2 regions of the Mycolicibacterium sp. HS_4_1 genome follow, and region 1 is predicted to be linked to the other one. Evidence: predicted binding sites of a transcription regulator. Region 1 holds the regulator's gene; the other holds the start of a gene.
What was found. The regulator LexA, encoded in region 1, represses DNA repair genes until DNA is damaged. The targets are predictions, from matches to a motif close to CGAACANNTGTTCG.
Positions count from the first base shown of each region.

Region 2: the regulator LexA is predicted to act here: its motif matches at 3,750-3,763, upstream of ACX12F_RS10590 (HNH endonuclease signature motif containing protein).

Region 1 is NZ_CM137261.1:2,504,370-2,509,471, reverse strand. It holds gene ACX12F_RS11955 (proteasome assembly chaperone family protein) at 1-9, shown strand, start outside; gene ACX12F_RS11950 (alpha/beta fold hydrolase) at 55-1,077, shown strand; gene nrdR (transcriptional regulator NrdR) at 1,084-1,548, opposite strand; gene ACX12F_RS11940 (LysM peptidoglycan-binding domain-containing protein) at 1,660-2,133, opposite strand; gene lexA (transcriptional repressor LexA) at 2,386-3,096, shown strand; gene ACX12F_RS11930 (LGFP repeat-containing protein) at 3,163-5,102, opposite strand, start outside.
Region 2 is NZ_CM137261.1:2,226,114-2,231,215, forward strand. It holds gene ACX12F_RS10560 (TetR/AcrR family transcriptional regulator) at 1-21, opposite strand, end outside; gene ACX12F_RS10565 (fumarylacetoacetate hydrolase family protein) at 21-941, opposite strand; gene ACX12F_RS10570 (VOC family protein) at 950-1,492, opposite strand; gene ACX12F_RS10575 (SDR family NAD(P)-dependent oxidoreductase) at 1,609-2,439, opposite strand; gene ACX12F_RS10580 (hypothetical protein) at 2,537-2,959, shown strand; gene ACX12F_RS10585 (class I SAM-dependent methyltransferase) at 3,005-3,652, shown strand; gene ACX12F_RS10590 (HNH endonuclease signature motif containing protein) at 3,768-5,102, shown strand, end outside.

The DNA of each region.
Region 1 (5,102 bases):
GGCGACTGACCCACGTGGTCGGCCTCGCCGACACGATGGGAAGGAGCTGGGACGATGCCCGACGGAAAGCCCACCCTGCATTCTGTCCGTGACGTGACACCCCGCCTGGAATACCGGACCATCCACGGTTACCGGCGGGCCTATCGGGTGGCCGGCTCGGGTCCGGCGATCCTGCTGATCCACGGCATCGGCGACAACTCCACGACCTGGGAAACCGTGCAGACACGCCTCGCCCAGCGCTTCACCGTCATCGCCCCCGACCTGCTGGGCCACGGTCAGTCCGACAAGCCGCGCGCCGACTACTCGGTGGCGGCGTACGCCAACGGCATGCGCGACCTGCTCAGCGTGCTGGACATCGAACGGGTGACGGTCGTCGGCCATTCGCTGGGCGGTGGCGTGGCCATGCAATTCGCCTATCAGTTCCCGCAGTTGGTCGAGCGCCTGGTGCTGGTCGGTGCCGGCGGCGTGACGCGCGACGTGAACATCGCATTGCGGCTTGCGGCGCTGCCGTTGGGCACCGAAGCGCTGGCGCTGTTGCGAATCCCGTTGGTGCTGCCCGCGCTTCAGCTCGCCGGGCGTCTCGGCGGCGCGCTGCTCGGGTCGACCGGTCTGGGGCACGACCTGCCGAACATGCTGCGGATCCTCAACGACCTGCCCGAGCCCAAGGCCTCGTCTGCCTTCGCCCGGACCCTGCGTGCGGTGGTCGACTGGCGCGGCCAGGTGGTCACCATGCTGGACCGATGTTATTTGACGGAAGCCATTCCGGTGCAGTTGGTTTGGGGCACCCAGGATGCCGTGATCCCGGCCGCCCATGGAGAACTGGCACATGCCGCGATGCCGGGTTCCCGGCTCGAGTTCTTCGACAACTCGGGACATTTCCCATTTCATGACGACCCCGATCGATTCGTGAAGCTCATCGAGGAATTCATCGACACGACCGCGCCGTCGGTATACGACCGTGATGCCCTGCGCGGACTCCTGCAGACCGGCGTCACCGCGAAGTCGATCGACGCCCCGCACGATACGAAGTTCGCGGTTCTCGACGCGATGGAGACCGACGAACGCAGCGCGACCTAACGGCGGTCAGCCGGGCGACGTCACGCCGCGGTGTGCTCGCAACGCCTCGATTTCGCGTTCGAAGTCCTCGGCGGACGAGAACGAGCGATACACCGAGGCGAATCGCAGATAGGCGACCTCATCGAGATCACGCAGAGGACCGAGGATCGCCAATCCGACCTCATGGCTCGGCACTTCGGGAGAACCGGTGGCCCGCACCGCATCTTCGACCTTCTGGGCCAACTGGTTCAGGGCGTCGTCGTCGACCTGCCGACCCTGGCACGCGCGCCGTACGCCCTTGATCACCTTGTCCCGACTGAACGGTTCGGTGACGCCGCTTCGTTTGACCACCGCGACCACAGCGGTCTCCACCGTGGTGAACCGGCGGCCACATTCCGGGCATGACCGGCGACGACGAATCGCCTGGCCTTCGTCAGCTTCGCGCGAATCGACCACGCGCGAGTTCGGATGCCGGCAGAACGGACAGTGCATCACCGCTCCTTCGCCGCACCGACAATCGACCGTTTCGAACGGTCTCGAGCCTACCCGTGCCGCTCGGACCCGGCCGGGCGCCGTGCCGATCAAGGTGCGCACGGGCTGTCCTCAGCCGACCGGAGCGATCAGCGTCTGCCCGGCGTCCAGGGCCACCGATGGCAGCTTGTTGAGCTCCTTGATGCGGTCGACGACGGCGCTGACGGGTGCGTCGGGCGCCACGCGCCGGGCGACCTGCTGAATCGACTCCCCGGTCTGCACCCGGACCACCGCCAGCTGCGCGGGTACGGATGCGGTCGACGCGGTCGGCTGAACAGACTCTCCGAACTGCGCGACCAGGCCCAGCCACACCGTGATGCCCGCGGCGACGAGAGCCAGCAGCACCGTGGTCAAGGGCGTGACCGGGTTGCGCCGGTGCGAGGCACGGGAGCTCAGCACGCCCGTGCCCCGATGCTGGAACGCCGCACCCGAGGGACGGGAACCGGCCGGCCGCAGCCGGGCCTGGCGGTGACGATTCACGTCTGCACGCCGAGGCACGGTGCGGACGACGACGTCGGTGGGGTACTCGCGGGTGATGACGGTCATGTCGGTTCCTCTCCTGAGTTCGTACATAGGTTCGATCGCTCTTGTGTTCGACTATATCGCCCAAATGTTCGAACGGTAGAACATGTGATCGAACTGTTGCGAACGATACGACGACCCACCGACAAGTTCCGTTCCGCCGATTCGCCCCCCGCTTTCGCCACGTCACCAGCGGGAGGCGGCCGCGACACGCCGATCCGCCCGATCTCGAACACATGTTTGATCAATCGTGTGCACTGGGCTAGATTCGTTCACATGAGCGACAGCACCGATACCCCGGACCGCACCGATCGCACCCCCGAAACCCAGTCGGGTGGCCGGGCCAGCAGCCTCACAGAACGTCAGCGGACCATCCTCGACGTCATCCGCACCTCGGTGACGACGCGCGGCTACCCACCCAGCATCCGCGAGATCGGCGATGCCGTCGGCCTGACCTCCACCTCATCGGTGGCCCACCAGCTGCGCACGCTGGAGAAGAAGGGCTATCTGCGCCGCGATCCGAACCGCCCACGAGCCGTGGACGTCCGGGGCGCGGACGACTCGACCGGCGCCGCCATCACCACCGACGTGGCGGGTTCGGACACCCTGCCCGAGCCGACTTTCGTCCCGGTGCTCGGCCGGATCGCCGCGGGCGGTCCGATCCTCGCCGAGCAAGCCGTCGAAGACGTCTTCCCGCTCCCCCGCGAGCTCGTGGGCGAGGGCTCGTTGTTCCTGCTGAAGGTGGTCGGCGAATCCATGATCGACGCGGCGATCTGCGACGGCGACTGGGTCGTCGTGCGCCAGCAGAATGTGGCCGACAACGGGGACATCGTCGCGGCGATGATCGACGGTGAAGCCACGGTGAAGACCTTCAAGCGCACCAAGGGCCAGGTGTGGCTCATGCCGCACAACCCGGCGTTCGACCCGATCCCGGGCAACGACGCGGTCATCCTCGGCAAGGTCGTGACCGTCATCCGCAAGATCTGACGCCTGCCAGACCAATAGTCGAGCCCCGCTGCAGTCGCTCGCAGCGGGGCTCAGCCGTCGGCGGGGTCAGCCTCGGACGAATCCGTTGGTGACCGCGAATTCCTCACTGGCAAACCAGATTTCGACGTCAGCGTCGTCGTATCCGAGCGCACCCGGCACCCAGTACAGACCCGACTTCGTGTTGGCCTTGATGACGTAGCCGGCAGGCGGCTCCGCGCCGGTCGCCACGCGGAACGACATCTGCGCGGTCTCGGGCTCCTCCGCGCCCAAGGCATGGTGCCTGCCACTGGCCGGACCGGCCGTCACAGTGTCCTCTGCCGTCACAGTGTCCTCTGCCGGCGTGGCGTCCGCGCGCGGCTCGGCCGTCGGTTCGCTCGGTGGTTCGCTCGCCGGGACCTGGGCCGGCGCAGCATCGACGACCTGCTCCTCGGGCGCGTGCACGTCAGCGTTCGGGGCCCCGGCGTCCGCGGCGGCCGGCGCGACCCACACACGGTCGCCGGAGTCTCGAGGCCGCAGGCCCGCGAACCCTGCCAGCCCAGCCGCGGTCAGGCCCGCCGCCGCGCTCCCGCGGCGCAGGGCCTCGGGAAGTTGCACCGATGCCGTCGGTTCGTCGGCGGGCTCGTGAGCGTCCGGCTCGGACTCAGCGGGCTCGGCCGGCTCGGCAGCGTCCACGGGCTGGGCCTCGGCTTCGGCCTGTGCCGTCGACTCACCCTCGTCTGCAGGTTGCTCGGCCGTGAAATCGGGGTACACCGTCGGCGCGGTGTCGATGACGTCCGGGTTGCTCTGGAATTCGGGCCCGCCGCGCGGAGCGTCGAAATGCTCGGTCTCGGGCGCGAAGTCGGCGGCGTACTCGGTGTCGCCGCCGTCGTCCGCATACTGCGGGTCGCCGTACTCCCCGTCACCGAAATCGTGGTCGTCGTGGTCGTCGTAGTCGTACGTATCGTGCTCGTCGAAAACATCCTGGCCGGCCCGCCGCCGGCGCCGCAGCAGCGCCGCGATCACGATGCCCGACACCACCAGCAACAGCGGGATGATCGCCAGCAGCCACCACCAGTGGAACTGGTACCACTTGCCGGACTCCTCGGGCTGCGCGTTCACTCCGCCCGGGAGGTCGACACTGGGGACCTGCAGACCGCTCAACTGCGACGCCAGGTCCGCCGGCTCGGTACTGAACTCGTGGCTCGACTTGTTCCACGAGATCGACCCACCCGTGAACTTCTGGCTGATGACGTCGCCATTGACCGTCTGGTCCCCGGTCGGCGCGCCGAGCTTGCCGGTGGCGCCGCCGAGCTTGGCCCACGCGGCGTTCATCGCGCCACGGACGACGAATGCGCCGTGGTCGGGGGTCCAAAAGATGGTCGGATTGTCGGCCGCGGCGAAGGTGGCGACCCGGCTGGTCGGCGAGATGCCGCCGTCGGTCTCGTTGCTCGCCGGGAATCCGAGGTCACCTTGCGGCCCACCGGCCGCGCGGTACTTGGCCAGCACGTCGCCCGTGACGGCATGGGCACCGGTGGCGGCCGAGTAGAAGATGGTGCCGCCGGCAAAGTTCTGCGCCACGCCGTCGCCGACCTTGTACTGGGCACCCTGCGCGTCGCCGAGGGGCCCCTGCGGCCCACCGGCTGCCCGGCGGGCCGCGGCGATAGCCGTCGTCGCGTCGCCCGGCACGTCGAGCCCGGTCAGCTGGCCTGCCAGGTCAGCGGGTGTCGTGCTGAACGCCTTGGTCTTGGAGTTCCAGCTCACCTCACCGCCGGTGAAGGGCTGAGAGACGACGTCGCCCTTCCAGGACTCGTCGGCGGTCGGTACGCCGAGAGTGCCCGCCGACCCCCCGAGCTTGTCCCAGGCAGCGTTGATGGCACCGCGCACGACCCACGCGCCGTTGTCCGGCGTCCAGAAGATGACCGGCTTGTCGGCCGCGCTGAACGTGCTGTTCCGGCTCTCGGCCGCCTTCCCGGCGCCTTCGTCGATGGTCGGGAAGCCGAGGTCGCTGTCGGCGGCACCGCCGAGAC
Region 2 (5,102 bases), 280 kb from region 1:
GGCGGCGTTGTCGGCGGTCATCACTGCAGGCTAGCCGGTGAGGGTGCGATCACTGGGTTGGCGAGGTGCCCGATGCCGTCGATTTCCACGCGAACGGTATCGCCGGACTGCAGGAATCGCCCCGTCGGCCAGCCGGTGCCGGCGAAGGTGCCACACGCTATGACATCGCCGGGCTGCAGCACGCAGAATCGACTGAGCCGGCTGACGATCTCGGCGGGGGACAAGATGAGGTCGGCTATGCGGCCCCGTTGCCGCAGTTCGCCATTGAGGTAGGTACGCAGTTCCATGTCGGCTGGATCGACGCGGTCGACGGTGACCAGCCACGGTCCCAGTGGGCCGTGGCTCGGGTAGCTCTTCGCGAGGGCAGCCGACGTCGGGTTGTCGAACTGCCAGTCGCGCACCGAGACATCGTTGGCGACGAGATAGCCGGCGATGCTCCGACGTGCCGTTTCGTGGTCGACGTCATGGACGGTGGCACCGATCACCACGGCAAGCTCACCCTCCCAGTCCACGCGAGAGGTGTTTTCCGGCAACAAGATCGGATCAGATGGACCGACAACGCTCGAGGTGGCCTTGGCGAAGAAGAACGGGTGCTTCGGCCGGGGATGGGCCAGTAGGTACCCAGCCGCGAGCAGGATGAGTTTGGGCTCGCGCATCAACCACCGGACATTGATGTCTTTCCTGTGGTCGCGTGCGTTGAGACCGATCGCCATGAACTTCGGTGGTGCGGGAACCGGCGCATGCAGCTTCACCGCTGACAGCGCAACACGGGGCGCCGCGCTGAGCAGCGATGTGACTGACTCGTGCCAGTCCGAGCGCGCCAACACGCTCAGCATGCTCCGCGGACCGCCCGGGAGGGCGGTCAGATCGGCGATCTCGGCGGCGATCACGACGCCAACGTGCATCGACCTGTCATCGGTGGAGAAGGTGGCCAGGCGCATCGTCGTCCTCAGAGAGTTTTCCAGCGCAGCGTGCGCAGCCCGGACCGGGGCCTGCGGCCGTCAGGCGGCGCGGATCCCCGTTTGGTCAACGTCGCCGCGGGCACGCCGGCTGAGAGCCGGCGTTCGAGTACCTCGGGGTCGAATTCGACGCCGATGGCGTTCTCGTCGAACTCGCCGCTCGACAACCACTGCAGCAGTTCGGAGTTGGTGGCGAAGTTGTCGACTTGCAGCTCGACTCGATTGCCGTCCGGGTCCTCGTAGTACATCGATGTGGTCGGCCCATGGTTGATGCACCACACCGGTGCAATACCGGCATCGGACAGCCGTCGGTACGTTGCGACCAGATCATCGAGCCGGTCGTAGGTGAAGGCGACGTGGTCGACGCCGTACACCTTGCGGTGCAACTTCCAGACCGTTCCCGGAAAACGCAGCACGCTAGGAACTTTGATCAATGCCACCCGGTGGTGTTCCTGGTCGTAGGTCAAGAAGGTGATCCGCTTGTCGGCGAACACCACTACGGCGTCCAGAACGGTGGTGTACCAGTCGGTCATCTCGGCAGGGCGCGGGGTCTTGAATACGATGTGCGCCAACCGGTTCGGTGCACCAGCCCGGGTCTGATCGAGGTCAGCTGTGTCGATTCTGAGACCGGCGGAGCTCGTCGGCGACGTCATGCCGAGGCCCCGATGGCCCCGAGCGTGTCGACGCGGCGCCCGCCGACGGTCGCGATCAGGCGTCCGAACGCCGGAACCTCCAGCGGGACCAGCGAGTACGCCGGGTAGACGACGCGGTCGGCGCCGCGCTTGAGGGCGCGGACGATGACTTTGGCGGTCGCTGTAGGTGCGACGGGTGGCAGAGTGCGTGGCGGCGTGGTCTTCCACGGCAGTTCATCGATGTCACGAAGTGCGGTGTCGGTGGCTCCGGGTATCACTTCCATGACGTTGATCGGAGTTTCGGTGAGTTCCCGGCACAAGGAACGGGTTGCCTGTGCCAGGGCGGCTTTCGATGCTGCGTAGTAGCCGAGAAGCGGTAACGGCACCGATTGCACAGTCGAGGTGACATTGACGATGGTGCCCGAGCCGGCGGCGTGCATCGCGGGCAACACCGCAGCCGTCAGCGCGAGGGGCGACCAGACGTTGGTTTCGAAGACGGCACGTGCTTCGGGTGCGTCCGCGATGCGTGACTGGGCGCCGGTCAGGTTGGTGCCGGCGTTGTTGATCAGGATGTCAGCGGTACCGCCCAACGCCTCCAGCGCCGCTGCGCCCAGATCTGATGCCGCGCCGGGCTCGGACAGGTCGGCGGTGATGACGGTGGGGCGGGCATGGCCGCGATCGTTGATCTCGGTGGCGAGTTCGTCGAGCAGCGGTTTGCGGCGGGCGGCCAAGACCAGCAGCGCACCCTCGTCTGCCAGGGCGCCGGCAAGCGCTCGCCCGATTCCGCTTGATGCGCCGGTGAGAATTATTCGCTTGTCCTGCAGATTCATTCGGCCGTTTGTGGTCATGGAGTCCTCCGACTGAATTGGGCCGGAAGCGTTGACCTTTCCGGCTGACCGGTTCTACTGTGGCAGACTGACTGATAATCAGTCAATAGGAGGAACAATGTTCGATATCGCAGGCAAGGCGCGGCCGGAATCGCGCCTCGGCTCAGGCGAGTGGCTTATCGGGACTGGCGCTCTCGCCATGGCCGTCGGTGCCTTCGGCGGCCACCTGCTCGCGCCCGACAAGGTCGCGGACCACTATGGGTGGGCGCGGGATCGTTGGTACCAAAGGGAGATCGGTGCCCTCAATGCCGGGTTGGGCTACGGCCTGGTGGTGTACGCGAGGGGTCGGGATCGGGATGCCTTCGTGAGCTCTTGGTCAGCGGCCGCGCTGCTGCTGGCCGTTGTCCGGCTGTGGGCGATGGCCAGTGGTGATCGCCGAGGGGCGTGGAATGTCGCCACCGTCGTGGAGGATGCTGCGCTGGGTCTCGGCGGAGTGTGGCTCCTGCATCGGCGAGCGCGGCTAGCATCGAGTGCTGACTGAATGGCATGAAGCGGAGGTGGTTTCGGCGTGCGTGACAGTGCTGCAGTGGAGCCCGAATTTGTCGCGGTGACCCGTGACGGTTACGACCGCAGCGCCGCACACTACGTCGCGCGCTACCAGTGCCACCTCGACGACAGGCCCGTGGACCGCGCGATGATCGGCGCCTTCGCCGCGCTAGTGGATCCCGGGGCGGGTGTGCTGGATGTGGGGTGCGGCACCGGCGTGGCCACTGCGGCACTTGCCGCCGCCGGCCTGGACGTCATCGGAATCGATCTGTCGCCCAACATGATTGCGCAGGCACGACAGCACAACCCGGGTCTATCTTTTCGCGTTGGGTCGATGCTGGACCTCGATGTGGCCGACGGCAGCGTCGGCGGGCTCTGCGCCTGGTACTCGATCATCCATGTCCCGGACACGCATCTGCCGGCAGTGTTTGCCGAGTTTCACCGGGTGCTGGCGCCGGGCGGGGTGGTGCTTGTGGCGTTCCAGGTCGGCGAGCAACCGCGGGTGCTGACGGACTTCGATGGTGCGCAGGTGAACTTGACGTTCATCCGACGTCGACCGGATGTCGTCGCAGACCTGTTGGCGAAGAGTGGATTGCGCGTCTACGCCGAGCTGGTTCGGCAACCCGACGACGAAATCGAGTCCACCCGACAGGCTTACCTCATCGCGCGTCGAGCCGCTCGGCCGTAGTTGGCGTAGTGAGCGGAAGGCCATGCCGAGCAACGTGTTTGGCTCATTCGTCACTTTCGGCACAGCTGTCCCAAACCGTCGAAACTTGTCAGTGGTCCGAACTAGTGTTCGAAGTATGGATATTGCCAGCAGCCTTGTCGAGGAGGTCTACGCGGACCTCGACGCGGTGCTGGCTCGGGTCGCGTCCCTGGACTACACCGGCCTGGACGTGCGGGCATTGCTGGAGTTGCAGTCCCGTCGCGAAACCCTGAAGTGTGCCGCCGAGGCGGTCGACCACCAGATCCTGGCCGCTGCCCAGACCCAGGCCACGGCCAAAGACATCGGGGCGAAAGACTGGCCCGAGGTGCTGCATATCCGGCATCGCATCAGCTGGGAGGAGGCCCGCCGCCGGGTCCGCGACTGCGACCATCTCGGGCCGCGGTCGGCGATCACCGGCGAACCCCTGGGCCCGGTGTGGGAACTGGTCGCCGCCGCCCAAGCCGACGGTGTCATCAATATCGAGCATATCGCGGTGATCACCGGATTCTTTGCGAAGGTGCCGTTGTGGGTGGACCCGGTCACGTTGGTGCAGTGTGAACGCGACCTGGTGGCCGCAGCGCGGTACAAGACGCCGGAGGAGCTGCGCAAAGCGGCCGCTGATCTGCTGTACCGGCTCGATCAGGACGGGCCCGAACCTGACGATGACGAACCGGACCCGCAACGGTCGTTCGTGATGGGTAAGCAGCAGGCCGATGGGCGCTCGGAAGTCAAGGCCAGCCTCGATCCGGAGGCTCGGGCCTATTGGGAGGCGTTGTTCGAAAAGTTGGCCGCGCCGGGGATGTGCAATCCCGACGATCCCGAGCCGTGCATCTCGGGCACACCGACCCAAGCCCAGATCGCGGGCGACACCCGCACCGTGGCTCAGCGTCAGTACGACGCGTTCAAAGCGGTGGGCCGGATGATGCTGGCCTCCGGGCAGTTGGGCGAGCACAGCGGGCTCCCGGTCGCGGTGGTGGCGACCACGACGGTGCAGGAACTCGAACGCGGCGCCGGGGTCGCGGTCACCCACACGGGATCGAAACTGCCGGTGCGGGATTTGATCCGGATGGCCGCCCACGGCGCCCACCACTACCTCGCGGTATTCGATCAACACACCAACATTGCGCTGTATTTGGGCCGGGCGCGTCGTACCGCATCCACCGGGCAGCGGATCATGTTGTTCGCGCGTGACCGCGGCTGCACCAAACCCAATTGCACCGCCCCGGCCTCGCGCTGCCAGGCCCACCACGTTGACACCGATTGGGGCGACGACGGCCACACCGATATCACCAACCTCGCCCTGGCCTGCGGCTGCGACAACCGAGCCGCCCACGCTGGCGGCTGGAGCACCACCATGGGCCCCGACGGAAGAGCCCACTGGACCCCGCCACCACTACTGGACGTCGGCCAACCCCGGACGAACGAGTATCAC